DNA from 2 places in the Streptomyces sp. V3I8 genome. Region 2 is predicted to be linked to the other one. Evidence: predicted binding sites of a transcription regulator. Region 2 holds the regulator's gene; the other holds the start of a gene.
What was found. Region 2 encodes HrcA, which represses chaperone genes, less so after heat shock. Its sites were predicted from a motif close to TTNGCACTCNGNNNNNCNGAGTGCNAA; they were not measured.

Region 1: a site for HrcA is predicted at 5,925-5,951, ahead of groES (co-chaperone GroES). Genes of this name have one in related genera too.

What each region holds. Positions count from the first base shown of each region.
Region 1 covers NZ_JAUSZL010000002.1:3,536,891-3,545,830, reverse strand. Annotated here, with positions in the region: gene QFZ75_RS15450 (5-(carboxyamino)imidazole ribonucleotide synthase) at 1-959, shown strand, start outside; gene purE (5-(carboxyamino)imidazole ribonucleotide mutase) at 956-1,483, shown strand; gene QFZ75_RS15440 (dipeptidase) at 1,498-2,685, shown strand; gene QFZ75_RS15435 (methyltransferase domain-containing protein) at 2,682-3,887, opposite strand; gene QFZ75_RS15430 (polysaccharide deacetylase family protein) at 3,978-4,946, shown strand; gene QFZ75_RS15425 (polysaccharide deacetylase family protein) at 4,943-5,728, shown strand; gene groES (co-chaperone GroES) at 6,094-6,402, shown strand; gene groL (chaperonin GroEL) at 6,522-8,147, shown strand; gene QFZ75_RS15410 (SDR family oxidoreductase) at 8,266-8,940, opposite strand, start outside.
Region 2 covers NZ_JAUSZL010000002.1:5,811,691-5,820,630, reverse strand. Annotated here, with positions in the region: gene QFZ75_RS25825 (S41 family peptidase) at 1-641, opposite strand, end outside; gene QFZ75_RS25820 (hypothetical protein) at 687-1,178, opposite strand; gene QFZ75_RS25815 (16S rRNA (uracil(1498)-N(3))-methyltransferase) at 1,320-2,066, opposite strand; gene QFZ75_RS25810 (nitronate monooxygenase) at 2,063-3,154, opposite strand; gene dnaJ (molecular chaperone DnaJ) at 3,253-4,392, opposite strand; gene hrcA (heat-inducible transcriptional repressor HrcA) at 4,393-5,409, opposite strand; gene QFZ75_RS25795 (MBL fold metallo-hydrolase) at 5,658-6,404, shown strand; gene QFZ75_RS25790 (DUF3097 domain-containing protein) at 6,519-7,325, shown strand; gene hemW (radical SAM family heme chaperone HemW) at 7,483-8,715, opposite strand; gene QFZ75_RS25780 (ATP-binding SpoIIE family protein phosphatase) at 8,784-8,940, opposite strand, start outside.

The sequences.
Region 1 (8,940 bases), 2.3 Mb from region 2:
TCACCTTCGATCACGAACACGTACCCACAGAGCATCTGCGGGCACTGGAGGCGGACGGCATCCCCGTACGCCCCGGCCCCGACGCGCTCGTGCACGCCCAGGACAAGGGCGTGATGCGCGCGAAGCTCGTCGGGATCGGCGTGCCGTGCCCGCGGCACCGGATCGTGAGCGATCCGGCCGACGTGGCCGCGTTCGCGGCCGAAGGCCTCACCGAGGGCGCCGAGGGGGACGGCTTCCCCGTCGTCCTCAAGACCGTCCGCGGCGGCTACGACGGCAAGGGCGTGTGGGTCGTCCGGTCCGCCGCCGACGCCGAGGACCCCTTCCGGGCCGGCGTCCCGGTCCTCGCCGAGGAGAAGGTCGACTTCGCGCGCGAGCTGGCCGCCAACGTCGTACGGTCGCCGCACGGCCAGGCCGTCGCCTATCCCGTGGTCGAGTCCCAGCAGGTCGACGGGGTCTGCGACACGGTGATCGCGCCCGCGCCCGGCATCGCCGACGAACTCGCGCTCCGGGCGGAGGAGCTGGCCCTGCGCATCGCGAAGGAACTGGGCGTCGTCGGCCACCTCGCCGTGGAGCTCTTCGAGACGAGGGACGGCCGCCTCCTCGTCAACGAACTGGCCATGCGCCCGCACAACTCCGGCCACTGGACCCAGGACGGCGCGATCACCTCGCAGTTCGCCAACCACGTCCGCGCGGTCCTGGACCTGCCCCTGGGCGACCCGCGCCCGCGCGCGCCCTGGACGGTCATGGTCAACGTCCTCGGGGGCGACTACCCCGACATGTACTCCGCGTACCTGCACTGCATGGCCCGCGATCCCCAGCTCAAGATCCACATGTACGGAAAGGACGTGAAGCCCGGCCGCAAGGTGGGCCACGTCAACACCTACGGCGACGACCTGGACGACGTGCTGGAGCGCGCCCGTCACGCAGCCGGCTACCTCAGAGGAACGATCACCGAATGAGCCCTGTCGTAGGCATTGTCATGGGGTCGGACTCCGACTGGCCCGTCATGGAGGCCGCCGCGAAGGCCCTCGACGAGTTCGAGATCGCGTACGAGGTGGACGTGCTCTCCGCGCACCGGATGCCGCGCGAGATGATCACGTACGGCGAGGAGGCGGCCGGCCGCGGCCTGAAGGCGATCATCGCCGGCGCGGGCGGCGCGGCGCACCTGCCCGGCATGCTCGCCTCGGTCAGCCCGCTGCCCGTGATCGGCGTGCCGGTCCCGCTGAAGTACCTCGACGGCATGGACTCGCTGCTGTCGATCGTCCAGATGCCGGCCGGTGTCCCGGTCGCCACGGTCTCGGTGGGCGGCGCGCGCAACGCGGGCCTGCTCGCCGCCCGCATCCTGGCCACGCACGACGAGGAGCTCCTCGGGCGGATGCGTGACTTCCAGCAGGAGCTGAACGACCAGGCCACCGAGAAGGGCAAGCGGCTGCGCTCCAAGGTCGACAGCGGCACGGGCAACGGCTTCGGCTTCGGGAAGTGACGGAAGTGACAGAAGTGACGAACACGGCCTCCCTCGACGACGCCCGCGCACTCCTCGCCGAGTTCCCCGTGGTCGACGGGCACAACGACCTCCCCTGGGCGCTGCGCGAGCAGGTCCGCTACGACCTCGACGCCCGCGACATCGCCGGCGACCAGAGCGCCCACCTGCACACCGACCTGGCGCGGCTGCGCGCGGGCGGCGTCGGCGCGCAGTACTGGTCGGTGTACGTGCGCTCGGACCTGCCCGGCGCGGTCACGGCGACCCTCGAACAGATCGACTGCGTACGGCAGCTGATCGAGCGCCACCCGGCGGACCTGCGCGCCGCCCTGACCGCCGCTGACATGGAGGCGGCCCGCGCCGAGGGCCGGATCGCCTCGCTGATGGGCGCCGAGGGCGGTCACTCGATCGACAACTCCCTCGCCACCCTGCGCGGCCTCTTCGAGCTGGGGGTCCGCTACATGACCCTCACCCACAACGACAACATCGCGTGGGCGGACTCGGCGACGGACGAGCCGGCCGTCGGCGGCCTGTCGCCCTTCGGCCACGAGGTCGTCCGCGAGATGAACCGCCTGGGCATGCTGGTGGACCTCTCCCACGTGGCCGCCACGACCATGCGGGACGCGCTGGACACGTCCACCGCGCCGGTGATCTTCTCCCACTCGTCCGCGCGCGCGGTCTGCGACCACCCGCGCAACATCCCGGACGACGTCCTGGAGCGCCTGCCGGCCAACGGCGGCGTGGCGATGGTGACGTTCGTGCCGAAGTTCGTCCTGCAGGCGGCCGTCGACTGGACGGTCGCCGCGGACGAGAACATGCGCGAGAAGGGCTTCCACCACCTCGACTCGACCGCCGAGGCGATGAAGGTCCACAGCGCCTTCGAGGAGTCCCACCCGCGCCCCGTGGCGACCGCCTCGACGGTCGCCGACCACCTCGACCACATGCGTGAGGTGGCCGGCGTCGACCACCTCGGCATCGGCGGCGACTACGACGGCACGCCGTTCACGCCCGAGGGCCTCGGCGACGTCTCCGGCTACCCGAACCTGATCGCGGAGCTCCTGGACCGCGGCTGGTCCAGGGCGGACCTCGCCAAGGTGACCTGGCAGAACTCGGTACGGGTCCTGGGCGCCGCGGAAGACGTGGCGCGCGACGAGCGGTCCCGCCGGGGTCCGTCGAACGCGACCCTGGAGCAGCTGGACGGCTAGCCGTCCCGGTCGCCGAACGTGACGGGGTGCCCCAGGAGCATGGTCGGGGCGCCCCGCACGCGCGTGAGGAACACGGTCGCGGAGTTCGGCCCCTGCGGCTTCACCCTGCGCCGCAGCTCCTCCGGTTCGACCGCCGATCCGCGCTTCTTGACGGTCAGGACGCCCACCTCGCGCTGCCGCAGGAGGGCCTTGAGCTTCTTGAGGCCGAAGGGCAGCCGGTCGGTGATCTCGTAGGCGGTGGCGTACGGGGTGGCCGTCGCGGAGTCCGCGGTGATGTACGCGATCGTCTCGTCGACCAGCCCGCCGCCGTCCAGTTCCGCGGCCACCTCGGCGACGAGGTGCGCGCGGATGACGGCGCCGTCGGGCTCGTAGAGGAACCGCCCCACGGGCCGCACCGCGGGATCGGGCAGCCCGCGGCCGGGGAGGGTGCGCGGTCCGGGCAGCAAGGTGGCGCGGACGGAACCCCCCTCCCCCGTGCCGAACCACAGCACGGCCTCCTTCACGTCCCCGGAGTCGGAGATCCACTCGGCGCCCGCCTCGGCGGGGACGGCCTCGTGCGGAAGGCCGGGGGCGACCTTGAGCGCGGCGACCGGTGCGGCGCGGGCGGCCCGCACGGCCCACGACAGCGGCGGCGAGTAGGCCTCGGGGTCGAAGACGCGTCCCCGCCCGCCCCGGCGCGCCGGGTCCACGAACACGGCGTCGTACCCGGCGGTGTCGACCTCGGTGACGTCCGCCTCGCGCACCTCGATCAGCCCGTCGAGGCCGAGCGCCGCGGCGTTCGCCCGGGCCACGGCCGCGGTCAGCGGGTCCCGGTCGACGGCCAGGACCCGGATCCCGGCCCGGGCCAGCGCGATCGCGTCCCCGCCGATGCCGCAGCACAGGTCGGCCACGGACCGCACCCCGAGCTCCCCGAACCGCGCGGCGCGGTACGCGGCCACGCTCGCCCGGGTCGACTGTTCGACCCCGTTCGGCGTGAAGAACATCCGGTCCGCGTCCGCCGCGCCGAACTTCACGACGGCCCGCTGCCGCAGCCGCCCCTGCGCGAGGGCGGCCGACACGAGCCCGACGGGGTGCTCGCGTCGCAGCCGCGTCGCCACGGCCAGCTCCTGGGCGGGTTCGGTCCCCCGGACCGCGTCGAGAAGGGCACGTCCCTCGGACGTGAGCAGAGCACCGAAGGAGGCCACCGGATCAAGGTCGTTCACCGCCCCATTGTGGGCCAGTCGATGGACGGCACGCGCGCGACGGCGGTGTCGGGCCGGGGAGGCGCCCTTGACCTGCGAGTATCCGGCCCCATGCGACTTGTGCGACAAGAGGACGGTAAGGGTGGAAGTGGGGTCCCTGTGGGCGCCCCTTCAGGCACGTGGGGAACCGCGCGGCCGGCCCTCACCGGCCCGCGGGCGGCCACCCTCCCGTCCCGCCCGGCACGCACCGTCCTGGTCCTGCTGACGGTCACCGCACTGGCCACCGGCTGCTCGGGCCGGCCCGCCCCCGCCGACGCCGGGCCGGCCGCGGGCCAGCAGGCGGCCGACCGGCTCGGCCGGGAGCAGCGCGCCCGCGCCGCCGCGGCGAAGAGGTGGGGCCTGGCTAAGGTCCCCCTGCCCGCACCCCCCGCCCCCGCGAGGAAGCCGCACATCGACACCCGTGAGGGCTTCGAGGTGGAGGACCACGAAGGCCTGCCGCCCGTCTTCACGACCGTCCCCACCCGGGACAGGATCGTCTTCCTCACCATCGACGACGGCGCCGAGAAGGACCCGGCGTTCCTGCGCATGATGAGCGAACTGAAGGTCCCGTACACCGCCTTCCTCAGCGACCGCCTCGTCAAGGACGACTACGGCTACTTCGGGAAGATGCAGGCCGCGGGTGTGGTCCTGAACAACCACACCCTCCGCCACCGCTACCTGCCGGACCTGTCGTACGCCGGGCAGAAGCGCGAGATCTGCGGCATGCAGGACGTGATCGAGAAGCGGTACGGCAAGCGGCCGACCCTCTTCCGGCCGCCCTTCGGCAACTACAACGAGGACACCCTGCGCGCGGCCGGGGCCTGCGGCATCAAGGCTGCCCCCCTGTGGAACGAGGAGGTCTTCGTCGACCACTGGGAGTACCGCGAGTGGGACCGCGACCTGCACCCCGGGGACATCGTTCTCAGCCATTTCCGCGGCCGGAAGGACTGGAACGGCACGATGCCCGACATGGTCCGCCGCTTCCTGGACCTGGTCACCGACAAGGGGTACGCGGTGGCGCGCCTGGAGGACTACCTGTGAGGCGGCGGAGCAGGGGCACGGCGGCACTGCTCACCGCCGCGCTCTGCCTCGCCGGCTGTCTCTCCGGCTGCGCCCAGTCCGTCGACCCCATCGAGCGGCTGGGCAAGAAGGCCGCGCAGAAGGTACGCACGCACGGGCCGCCGGTGGACGCGTACCGCCGCTGGGGCCTGGGCGCGCCGCTCGCCCCGGCGCCGCGCCCCGGCGTCCGGCGGCCCGCCGTGCGCGCCGCGGGGCCCGGTCTGCCGCCCGTCGTGGACCGTGTGCCGACCCGCGACAAGGTCGTCTTCCTGACCTTCGACGACGGCGCCGAGAGGGATCCGCGGTTCGTCGGCATGGTGCGCGAACTGCGGCTGCCGGTCACCGTGTTCCTCACGGACCGTGTGGTGGGGCCGGGGTACGCGTACCTCGGCCGGCTGCGCGCGGTCGGCGCGAGCGTGCAGAACCACACGCTCGACCATCCGTACCTGCCGGGTCTGCCGTACGCGGGCCAGCGGGCCGAGATCTGCGGCCAGCAGGAGAAGCTGAAGCAGCGCTTCGGGATCCGGCCGCGGCTCCTGCGGCCGCCCTACGGCGACTACGACGACGACACGCTGCGGGCGGCGGCGGACTGCGGGATCGCCGCGGTCGTCCTGTCGGGCGAGGGGGACCCGCTCCGGCCGGGCGACATCCTGCACTGCCCGCAGGACGGCGACGGCGCGGGCCTGACGGCCGCGACGGTCGCGATCCTGCGACGCGTCCAGGAGGCGGGCCTCACGGTGGCCCGCCTGGAGGACTACCTCTAGCGGGTTGCCCCCGCCCCCGCCGCGCAGTTCCCCGCGCCCCTGGGCCCCAGGAGCTTGGGCACCCAGGGGCGCGGGGAACTGCGCGGGCAGCCCCCGCCGGGCCCGTGGACGGAATTGGCGGGGGTCCGGGGCGCGGCCCAGGGGCGTTCACCCGGCCCGGGCGGGCGCCCGGACTGCCGCCATCCGCCGGAGGCAACTGGCACTCCGCTTGACCGAGTGCTAATCGCAGTCATAGTCTCAGCTCTGGCACTCACCGCAGGAGAGTGCCAATAGCGACAGGCAGGTCCGGCACCCGCGACGACGGATCCACCTGGTCGCCACCTCAGACAGTTGACCCCGTAATCTCCGAAGGGGGAGGTCGGATCGTGACGACCACCAGCTCCAAGGTTGCCATCAAGCCGCTCGAGGACCGCATTGTGGTCCAGCCGCTCGACGCCGAGCAGACCACCGCCTCTGGCCTGGTCATTCCGGACACCGCGAAGGAGAAGCCCCAGGAGGGCGTCGTCCTTGCCGTGGGTCCGGGCCGCTTCGAGAACGGCGAGCGTCTTCCGCTCGACGTGAAGTCCGGCGACATCGTGCTCTACAGCAAGTACGGCGGCACCGAGGTGAAGTACAACGGCGAGGAGTACCTCGTCCTCTCGGCTCGCGACGTGCTCGCGATCATCGAGAAGTAATTCACCCAGGTTTGCTTTGAACTGCGCCCCTGGCCCCCGCGAGTACTGAGAAGCACGAGTACTGAAAAGCCGGGCGCCTGGGGCGCTGTTCGTTTTTTCGAGAGGACTGAATCAGCTCCATGGCGAAGATCCTGAAGTTCGACGAGGACGCCCGTCGTGCCCTCGAGCGCGGCGTCAACAAGCTTGCCGACACGGTGAAGGTGACGATCGGCCCCAAGGGCCGCAACGTCGTCATCGACAAGAAGTTCGGCGCCCCCACCATCACCAACGACGGTGTCACCATCGCCCGCGAGGTCGAGCTCGACGACCCGTACGAGAACCTCGGTGCCCAGCTGGTGAAGGAGGTGGCGACCAAGACCAACGACATCGCGGGTGACGGTACGACCACCGCCACCGTGCTCGCCCAGGCGCTCGTGCGCGAGGGCCTGAAGAACGTCGCCGCCGGCGCATCCCCCGCCCTCCTGAAGAAGGGCATCGACGCGGCCGTCGCCGCGGTCTCCGAGGAGCTCCTCGCGACCGCCCGCCCGATCGACGAGAAGTCCGACATCGCGGCCGTCGCCGGTCTGTCCGCCCAGGACAGCCAGGTCGGCGAGCTCATCGCCGAGGCGATGGACAAGGTCGGCAAGGACGGTGTCATCACCGTCGAGGAGTCCAACACCTTCGGCCTGGAGCTGGACTTCACCGAGGGCATGGCCTTCGACAAGGGTTACCTGTCGCCCTACATGGTGTCCGACCAGGAGCGTATGGAGGCCGTCCTCGACGACCCGTACATCCTGATCCACCAGGGCAAGATCTCCTCGATCCAGGACCTGCTCCCCCTGCTCGAGAAGGTCATCCAGACCAACGCCTCGAAGCCGCTGCTGATCATCGCCGAGGACGTCGAGGGCGAGGCCCTGTCGACCCTGGTCGTGAACAAGATCCGCGGCACCTTCAACGCGGTGGCCGTCAAGGCCCCGGGCTTCGGCGACCGCCGCAAGGCCATGCTCGGTGACATCGCCACGCTCACCGGCGCCACGGTCATCGCCGAGGAGGTCGGCCTCAAGCTCGACCAGGTCGGCCTGGACGTGCTGGGCACCGCCCGCCGCGTGACGGTCTCCAAGGACGACACGACGATCGTCGACGGCGGCGGCAACAGCGCCGACGTGGCCGGCCGTGTCAACCAGATCAAGGCCGAGATCGAGTCCACGGACTCCGACTGGGACCGCGAGAAGCTCCAGGAGCGCCTCGCGAAGCTGGCCGGCGGCGTGTGCGTGATCAAGGTCGGCGCCGCCACCGAGGTGGAGCTGAAGGAGAAGAAGCACCGTCTCGAGGACGCCATCTCCGCGACCCGCGCCGCGGTCGAGGAGGGCATCGTCTCCGGTGGTGGCTCCGCGCTCGTCCACGCCGTGAAGATCCTCGAGGGCAACCTCGGCAAGACCGGCGACGAGGCGACCGGTGTCGCCGTCGTCCGCAAGGCCGCCGTCGAGCCGCTGCGCTGGATCGCCGAGAACGCCGGCCTGGAGGGTTACGTCATCACCTCCAAGGTCGCCGAGCTCGACAAGGGCCAGGGCTTCAACGCCGCGACCGGCGAGTACGGCGACCTGGTCAAGGCCGGCGTCATCGACCCGGTCAAGGTCACCCGTTCCGCCCTGGAGAACGCCGCCTCCATCGCCTCCCTGCTCCTGACGACCGAGACCCTGGTCGTCGAGAAGCCGGCCGAGGAAGAGGGCGACGCCGGCCACGGTGGCCACGGCCACTCCCACTAGGCGCCGACAGGCACATGGGGGCGCCTGCCCGGACGGTACGTCCGGGGAGGCACCCCGCGAAGGCCCGGTACCCCGCTCCGGCGGGGGCCGGGCCTTCGCGCCGTCCGAGCCACCGCGCTCACTTCGGCCCGTACCTGCGGCCCGCCTTCGAGCTGATGCCGCCGAGCAGACTTCGCGGGGCCACCTTCGCCACGCCCATCAGGGCCTTGTAGCGGGGATCCGGAATGGACAGCGACCTGCCCCGCGCCAGGTCGGCGAGGCCCGCCGCGACCACCTTGTCGGCGTCCAGCCACATCCAGCCGGGGATGTTGTCCGTGCCCATCCCGGCCCGCTCGTGGAACTCGGTCCGCACGAAGCCGGGACACAGGGCCATCAGCCGGACACCGCTGCCCGCCAGGTCCTTCGCCACGCCCTGCGTGAACTGCACGACCCACGCCTTCGACGCCCCGTACGTGCCGCGCGGCAGGAACGCCGCCGTGGACGCCACGTTGACCACGCCGCCGCGCCCGCGCGCCCGCATGGACTCCGCCGCCGCCGACGTCAGCCGCAGCACCGCCTCGCAGTGCACCTTGAGCATCTTCAGCTCGTCCGCCATCGGGACGTCCAGGTAGAGGCCCTTGTTGCCGAAGCCCGCGTTGTTGACGAGCAGGTCGACCGCGTTCCTGGGGTCCGAGACGCGGGCGGCCACCGCCTCGATGCCGCCGTCCGTCGCCAGGTCCGCCGTCAGCACCTCCGCCTCGATGCCGTGCCGGTCGTGCAGCTCCGTGGCCTGCTCGCCGAGCCGCTTCGTGTC
Region 2 (8,940 bases):
TCCCCCACCCACGACGGGTACTCCAGGTTCCCGTCGAGGTCGGCGTGCAGCCGTACGAACTCCCCGGCCTCCCCCTCGCCCTCGCGGTCGATCCACAGCTTTCCCGCGGTGCCGCCCCGGTAGCGCTTCCACCAGGCGGCCTCGCGTCCCATGGGCGCGGACAGCAGAACGGTCCCGGGACCGCCCTGGGCCACGTCGCCGACGGGTCCGTACGGGAGGGTGGCCGCGGGTCCGCCGTCGAGCGGGACGGCGCGGGCCCAGCTGCGGCGCAGGCTCGCCTGGCCCTGTGTGCTGAGCGCGAGCACCTCGCCCCGCGGGGTCCAGCCGCGCACCTGGGTCCGCCAACTGCCCCAGTACGTCAGGCGTTCGACGGAGCCCCCGTCGACGGGGGCGATGTACACCTCGGGGGCGCCGTCGCGGGTCGAGGTCCAGGCGACGGTCGTCCCGTCCGGGGAGATCCGTGGATGGTTCACCGGGACGTTGTCGGCGCTGACGCGCCAGGCCCGGCCGCCGTCGAGCGGCGCGACCCAGACGTCGTCCTCGGCCGTGAAGGTGATCAACTCACCGTGCAGGTGCGGGTACCGGAGATACGCGGACGGCTGGGTGGTCGCGTCGGACGCGGCGGATGCAGGCTGTTTCACCCGATCACCCTATGCAGCCGTCCCGTCCGCGGCCAGAGCCCCTGATCACTTCCCCTGGAAGCAGGAGCAGGTGGGATCGGGGAACCGGGTCACCGTCTCGGTGACGGTGACGGTCGCTCCCGGGCCGCCCGGCGGAGTCGTCCTGTTGCCGGCGGGCTGCGTGCCGGCCCGGCAATTGCCGAGGACGTTCAGCCGGAACACCTCTTTGCCGCCCACCGTGGCGGTGAGGTCGCCCCGTACGCAGGTGCCGTTGACCTCCTGCGTGACCTTGCCCTTGATGCCGATGTCCTGGCCGTCGCCGGTCTCGCCCGTGCAGTTGACGGACGCCACGCTGTTGACGCTCGGCGAGGTGACCGTCCGGCCGTCCTTCTCGCCGTACGTGGCGGTGCAGGTGAGCCACTGCACGTCGACGCCCCGCTTCTCCAGCTCGCTGGTGCCCTTCTGGTCGGTGGTGATCGCCACGGCGGCGGTGCTCATGCCGTTGCCCGGTTCGCACGCGACCAGGGTGAACGCTGCCGCGACGGCGGCCAGGGCCATGGCCGGACCGCGATGCCGTATACGCCTCATTGCCCCCATGCACGTCAGCGTGCCACTACCGGCCGCCGCCCGGTAGGCCTCATGCGGCCACGCTCCACTCGAACGGATGACCGCTCCCGCCCGGGACGGGGCGAGGAGGGGTCAGGACCAGCGGCCCGTGCGGCCCAGCAGCAGCGCCACCGCCGCGGTTCCGGCGGTGGACGTGCGCAGCACACTGCGCCCCAGCCGGCAGACCACGGCACCGGCCGACGTGAACAGCTCCAACTCCTCGGGGGAGACGCCCCCTTCGGGGCCGACGACGAGCACGATCTCCCCGCTGGAGGGCAGTTCGACCGTCGCGAGCGGCTCCCCCGGGTGGGCCCGGTCCTCGTGCAGCACCGCGGCGAACTCCGCTTTGGCGAGAAACGCGGCAACCTGCTTGCTCGTCATCGCGTCCGCGACCTCCGCGAACCGCACCCGCCGCGACTGCTTGCCCGCCTCGCGGGCGGTCGCCCGCCACTTCCCGAGGGCCTTCACCCCCCGCTCGCCCCGCCACTGCGTGACGCAACGGGACGCCGACCAGGGGACGATCGCGTCGACGCCGGTCTCCGACATGGTCTCGACGGCGAGTTCACCCCGGTCGCCCTTGGGCAGCGCCTGCACGACGGTGATGCGGGGCGCCGGCACGGGCTCCTCGTGCACGGTGTGGAGGTCCGCGACGACGAGCCGGTCCTTGCCCTCGGCCGTCATGACGACGCCCTCGGCCCAGCGGCCGCGCCCGTCGGTGAGGACCACGTCCTCGCCGGTCCGCAGCCGCTTCACGGACACGGCGTGCCGCCCCTCGGGCCCGTCCAGCACGAACTGCGGCCCGCCGGGCACCTCGTCCACCACGAACACCGGCGCGGTCATCGCCCGACGCCTCCGCCCGTGCCCGGCTCGTCCGACAACGCTGTCCTGGCGGACGCGAGTTCGGCCGCCAGCACCTCCACCAGCTGCCCGGCCGGCAGCTCACGGGCGAGCCGGTGGCCCTGTCCCGCCCACAGCGCCATCCCCTGCGCGTCCCCGGCCTTGGCGGCCGCCTTGCGCAGCCCGGAGGTGAGGTGGTGCACCTCCGGGTAGGCGGCGGGCGCGTACGGCCCGTGCTCACGCATGAAGCGGTTCATCAGCCCCCGGGCGGGCCGGCCGGAGAACGCCCGCGTCAACTGGGTCCGTACGAAGAGGGGGTTGGTCAGCGCCTGCTTGTGGAGGGGGCTGGCGCCGGACTCCGGGGTGGCGAGGAAGGCCGTGCCCAGCTGGGCGGCGCTCGCGCCGGCGGCGAGCACGGCGGCGATCTGGCTGCCGCGCATGATGCCGCCGGCCGCGACGATCGGGATCTGCACGGTCTCGCGGACCAGCGCGACGAGCGACAGCAGCCCGATGCCGGAGCCGTCGGCCTCGGGGTTGTCGCGGTGGGTGCCCTGGTGCCCGCCGGCCTCGACGCCCTGCACGATCACGGCGTCGGCGCCCGCCCACTGCACGGCCTGCGCCTCCTCGGCGGTGGTCGCCGTGACCAGGGTCAGCGTGCCGGCCCGGCTCAGCGAGTCCAGGACGTCGCGCGTGGGGCAGCCGAAGTGGAAGGAGACGACCGGCACCGGGTTGTCGAGGAGGACGGCGAGCTTGGCGTCGTAGCCGTCGTCGCGTCCGCTGTCGGGATCGCCCAGTTCGGTCTGGTACCAGGAGGACTCACCGGCGAGCTGGTGGGCGTACACCTCGACGGCGGCCCGGTCGGCCTGCTCCGGCTGCGGCATGAACAGGTTCACGCCGAACGGCCGGCTCGTGGCCGCGCGCAGCTGCTTGATGTCCTGGTACATGCCGTCGGCCGTCTTGTACCCGGCGGCGAGGAAGCCGAGCCCCCCGGCCTCGGACACGGCCGCGGCGAGCTGCGGCACCGAGACGCCGCCGGCCATCGGGGCCTGCACGATCGGGAGGGGGAGGAGATCGGTCAGCGCGGAGGACATGACGGCATGTTGTCACGTCCTCCGTACAAGTCCGAATCCGGCCGACCGCCGGGCATAAGCCACGGGAGCCGTCCCGCGCCGAGCCCGGCGCCCGCCCCTCAGGAACGGCCGTTGAAGGCGTCCTTCAGCCGGGAGAACAAGCCCTGCTGACCGGGCTGGAACTGCCCCGTGGGCCGCTCCTCGCCGCGCAGCTGGGCCAGCTCCCGCAGGACGCGCTCCATCTCGGGATCGAGCTTCGTCGGCGTCATGACCTCGACGTGCACGATGAGGTCGCCGCGCCCGCCGCCGCGCAGATGCGTGACGCCGCGCGTGTGCAGCGGGATCGACTGCCCCGACTGCGTACCCGGACGGATGTCGACCTCTTCGAGCCCGTCGAGCGTCTCCAGCGGCACCTTCGTGCCCAGCGCCGCCGCGGTCATCGGGATGGTGACCGTGCAGTGCAGATCGTCGCCGCGCCGCTGGAACATGTTGTGCGGCAGCTCGTGGATCTCGACGTACAGGTCGCCGGCGGGGCCGCCGCCGGGGCCGACCTCGCCCTCGCCCGCGAGCTGGATCCGGGTGCCGTTGTCGACACCGGCCGGGATCTTCACGGTCAGGGTCCGGCGCGAGCGCACCCGTCCGTCGCCCGCGCACTCGGGGCACGGCGTCGGGACGACCGTCCCGAAGCCCTGGCACTGCGGGCACGGCCGGGACGTCATGACCTGGCCCAGGAAGGACCGCGTGACCTGGGACACCTCGCCGCGGCCGCGGCACATGTCGCAGGTCTGCGCGGAGGTGCCCGGCGCCGCGCCCTCACCGCTGCACGTGGTGCAGACGACGGCCGTGTCGACCTGTATGTCCTTCGTGGTGCCGAAGGCCGCCTCGTCGAGTTCGATCTCCAGCCGGATCATCGCGTCCTGGCCGCGCCGGGTGCGCGACCGCGGACCCCGCTGCGACGCCGTGCCGAAGAACGCGTCCATGATGTCCGAGAAGTTCCCGAAGCCGCCCGCGCCGAAGCCGCCCGCGCCGGCGCCGCCCGCCTGGGACAGCGGGTCGCCGCCGAGGTCGTAGACCTGCTTCTTCTGCGGGTCCGACAGGACCTCGTACGCGGCGTTGATCTCCTTGAAGCGCTCCTGCGTCTTGGGATCGGGATTGACATCCGGGTGCAGCTCGCGGGCGAGCCGCCGGAATGCCTTCTTGATCTCGTCCTGGGACGCGTCGCGGCGCACGCCGAGTACGGCGTAGTAGTCCGTGGCCACTTACGACTCCGCCAGGATCTGTCCTACGTACCGTGCCACCGCTCGTACCGCTCCCATCGTTCCGGGGTAATCCATGCGCGTCGGTCCGACCACGCCGAGTTTGGCGACTGCTTCGCCGCCCGAACCGTAGCCGACCGAGACCACAGAAGTGGAGTTGAGTCCCTCATGGGCGTTCTCGTGACCGATCCGTACGGCCATGCCCGAATCATTGACCTCACCGAGGAGCTTGAGGAGCACGACCTGCTCCTCCAGCGCCTCGAGCACCGGACGGATGGTGAGGGGAAAATCATGTCCGAAGCGCGTCAGGTTGGCGGTACCGCCGATCATCAGCCGCTCCTCGGTCTCCTCGACGAGGGTCTCCAGCAGGGTGGAGAGCACCGTCGCGACCGTCCCCCGGTCCTCCGCCTCGAAGGCGTCGGGGAGATCCTGCACCAGTTGCGGGACATCCGCGAAACGGCGCCCCGTGATCCGGCTGTTGAGCCGCGCGCGCAGATCCGCCGCGGAGGCCTCCCCGAAGGGGGCCGGGCAGTCCACCATGCGCTGCTCGACGCGCCCGGTGTCCGTGATCAGTACGAGCATGACGCGGGCCGGGGCCAGCGACAGGAGCTCCACGTGACGCACGGTCGAGCGGGTGAGCGAGGGGTACTGGACGACGGCCACCTGCCGGGTGAGCTGCGCGAGGAGCCGCACGGTCCGCCCGACGACGTCGTCGAGATCGACGGCGGCGTCCAGGAAGTGGTGGATCGCCCGCTTCTCCGGCGCGGTCATCGGCTTGACGCCCGCGAGTCTGTCGACGAAGAGCCGGTAGCCCTTGTCCGTGGGGATGCGGCCGGCACTGGTGTGCGGCTGCGCGATGTATCCCTCGTCCTCGAGGACCGCCATGTCGTTGCGGACGGTCGCCGGGGACACGCCCAGCCGGTGGCGCTCGGTGAGCGCCTTGGAACCGACCGGTTCCTCCGTGCCCACGTAGTCCTGGACGATGGCGCGCAGCACTTCGAGTCTGCGTTCACTGAGCATCGCGCACACCTCCCGTGGTCTTCCGCGCGGTCGTCGGTCGTCTGTCGGTCGTCTTCGGTGTCCTCGTCTGGCACTCAGCGAGCGCGAGTGCCAGCATCCCCGCGCCAAGTGTACGGCCGGTGGGTACGGCACGGGCAAGGGCGGGCCTGCGATGTGGTGACGCCGGGCACATCGGGGACGGCGACGTGTACGAGGCTGTCCCGCTCTGTCGGGAACATGCGGGTGCGCTCTGCCGCTAGCGTCGGCCCATGAGGGTGACATGGGAAGAGGGCGGGCGCGGCGGGTCCGGCTGGGAGGGGCTCTCCCCGGACGTGGGGCGGTGCCGGCTGCCGGTCTGGGACTGCACCGCCGGACTGGTGGCGGGCGAGGACGCGGCGCTGCTGGTCGACGCGGGGTCGAGCGTGCGGGAGGGCGCGTGGCTGCGCGCGCGGGCGCGCCGCCTGCTGGGCGGCGGGCACGTCACGCATCTCGCGCTCACCCACCCGCACTTCGACCACGTCTTCGGGGCGGCGGCGTTCCCGGGCGCCGAGGTGTTCGGCGCGGCGGGCATCGAGCGCGTCCTCGGCGACGGGCGGGAGGAACTGCGCGCGGACGCCGTGCGCAACGGCGCCGATCCGCGCGGGGCGGCCGACGCGGCCGGGCTGCTGGTCCGGCCGCGGCACCTCGTCGCCGACGAGCACGCGCTCGACCTGGGCGGCGGTCTGCGGGCCCTGCTGGCGAACGTGGGCCCCGGGCACACCGGCCACGACCTGGCGGTCCTGGTGACCGGCGGTGGTTCGCCGGCGATCGTCTTCTGCGGCGACCTGGTCGAGGAGTCCGGTGAGCCCCAGGCGGGACCCGACGCCGTGCCCGCCCACTGGCCCGCGGCGCTGGACCGCCTGCTGGCCCTCGGGGGCGAGGACGCGGTGTACGTGCCGGGGCACGGGGCGGTGGTGGACGCGGCGTTCGTCCGGGCCCAACGCGACGCGCTGGCACACCGCTTCGACGTGCCGTGAACCGGCGGCGCGGCATCGCGTGAGGCGGCGCCGCGGCGTGCCGTGGACGTCGCTCCGGCGTGTCGCGGGGGGTGTCGGCGCACCCGGCCGCGCACTTCTCCTATCGTCATCAGAATGCGCCAGTACTCAGCGGACCTGACCCCCGCGTGGAAGAAGTCCCGGCCCGTGCCCGAGGTCGCGGCGGAGCCGGGACTCGTGGTCGAGGAGCCCGGGACCGGGTTCTGCGGTGCCGTGATCCGCTGCGAGGCCGGCACGGTCACGCTGGAGGACCGCTTCGGCAAGCACCGGGTGTTCCCGCTGGAGCCCCGCGGCTTCCTCCTGGAGGGCCGCGTGGTGACCCTCGTGCGCCCGGCCGCCGCCGCGCCGGTACGCCCCACGCGCACGGCGTCGGGTTCGGTCGCCGTGCCCGGGGCGCGGGCCCGGGTGGCCCGCGCCGGGCGCATCTACGTCGAAGGCCGCCACGACGCCGAGCTGGTCGAACGGGTGTGGGGCGACGACCTCCGCGTCGAGGGTGTCGTCGTGGAGTACCTGGAGGGCGTCGACGACCTGCCCGCGATCGTCGACGAGTTCGGCCCCGCGGCGGACGCGCGGCTGGGGGTGCTCGTGGACCACCTGGTCCCGGGCACGAAGGAGTCGCGGATCGCGCAGGCCGTGACGAGCGAGTACGCGCTGGTCGTGGGCCATCCGTACATCGACGTGTGGGAGGCCGTGAAGCCGGCGTCCGTGGGCATTCCCGGGTGGCCGCGGGTGCCGCGGGGGCAGGACTGGAAGACGGGGGTGTGCCGTGCGCTGGGATGGCCTGAAAACACGGGTGCGGCGTGGCAGCGGATCCTCGGCTCGGTCCACTCCTACCGGGATCTGGAGCCGGAGCTTCTCGGACGGGTCGAGGAACTGATCGACTTCGTGACGGTGCCGGGGTGAGTGGCCGGGCCTTTCCTCGCCCCCGCCGCCCCTTCGGGGGCGCGGGGAACTGCGCGACCTGCCCCCGCCGGGGCCGCGGACGAAGTACCCGGCGGGGGTTCGGGGGCGGAGCCCCCGGGCTCGGGACGGGAAGGGGCGGCGGGGGCGGAAAAGCCCCTCAGTCCACCAGGTCGCGGACCACCGCGTCCGCCAGCAGCCGCCCCCGCAGGGTCAGGACGGCACGCCCCTCCTCGTACGGGCCGGCCTGAAGCAGCCCGTCCGCCAGCGCCCGGCGCGAAGCCGCGAGTCCCGCCGGCAGAAGCAGCGACAACGGACACCCCTCCAGAAGCCGCAGTTCCAGGAGGATGCGCTCGACCCGCCGGTCCTCCTCGGACAGCAGTTCCCGCCCGGCCCCGGGCGACCGCCCGGCCGCCAGCGCCCCCGCGTACGCCCCCGGGTGCTTGACGTTCCACCACCGCACCCCGCCCACGTGGCTGTGCGCCCCGGGCCCGGCCCCCCACCAGTCGGCCCCCCGCCAGTACAGCTCGTTGTGGAGGCACCGCCCGGCCTCGGAGGTCGCCCAGTTGGAGACCTCGTACCAGGAGAAGCCGGCCTGCGACAGACGTTCCTCGGCCATCAGGTACCGGTCCGCGTGGACGTCGTCGTCGGTCATCGGCACCTCCCCGCGCCGGACGCGCCGCGCGAGCTGCGTGCCCTCCTCGACGATCAGCGCGTACGCCGACACGTGGTCGGGCCCGGCGCCGACCGCCGCGTCGAGCGAGGCCCGCCAGTCGTCGTCGCTCTCCCCGGGGGTGCCGTAGATGAGGTCGAGGTTCACATGGTCGAAGCCGGCCGCGCGGGCCTCGGCGACGCAGGCCTCGGGCCGGCCGGGGGTGTGGGTGCGGTCGAGGATCCGCAGCACGTGCGGGCGGGCGCTCTGCATGCCGAAGGAGATCCGGTTGAACCCGCCGGCCCGGAGCGTGGCCAGGTAGGCCGGGTCCACCGACTCCGGGTTCGCCTCGGTGGTGATCTCCGCGTCGTCCGCGAGCCCGAACTCGTCGCGGACCGCCCCCAGCATCCGTACGAGGTCGTCGGCGGCGAGCAGGGTGGGCGTACCGCCGCCGACGAAGACCGTGCGGACGGGCCGCGGGTCGTCGCCGAGGACCTTGCGGGCGAGGCGGACCTCGTCGGCCAGGGTCTCGGCGTAGTTGTCGCGGGAGGCCAGTACACCGCCCGAGCCGCGCAGCTCCGTCGCTGTGTAGGTGTTGAAGTCGCAGTAGCCGCAGCGGGTCGCGCAGTACGGGACGTGGAGGTAGAACCCGAGCGGACGGTCGGCCGCGCCGGCCAGGGCGTGCGCGGGCAGCGCCCCGTCGTCGGGGACGGGCTCGCCGTCGGGAAGTGCGGAAGGCATGTCCTCCATTGTCCCGTACCCCCGGCGGTACCTGTTCCGCCCGGCCCCGTCGGCTCCGCCTGCCCCGTCTACTGCGCCTGCAGCACCAGCAGCGCCAGGTCGTCCTCCGGCGGTTTGCCGCCGAACTCGTGCACCAGGCGTCGGATGCGCTCCGCGATCAGTTCGGCGCTCAGCCCGTCGCAGCCGGCGAGCGCGGCCGCGAGTCCGTCGTCGTCGTCGAACTGC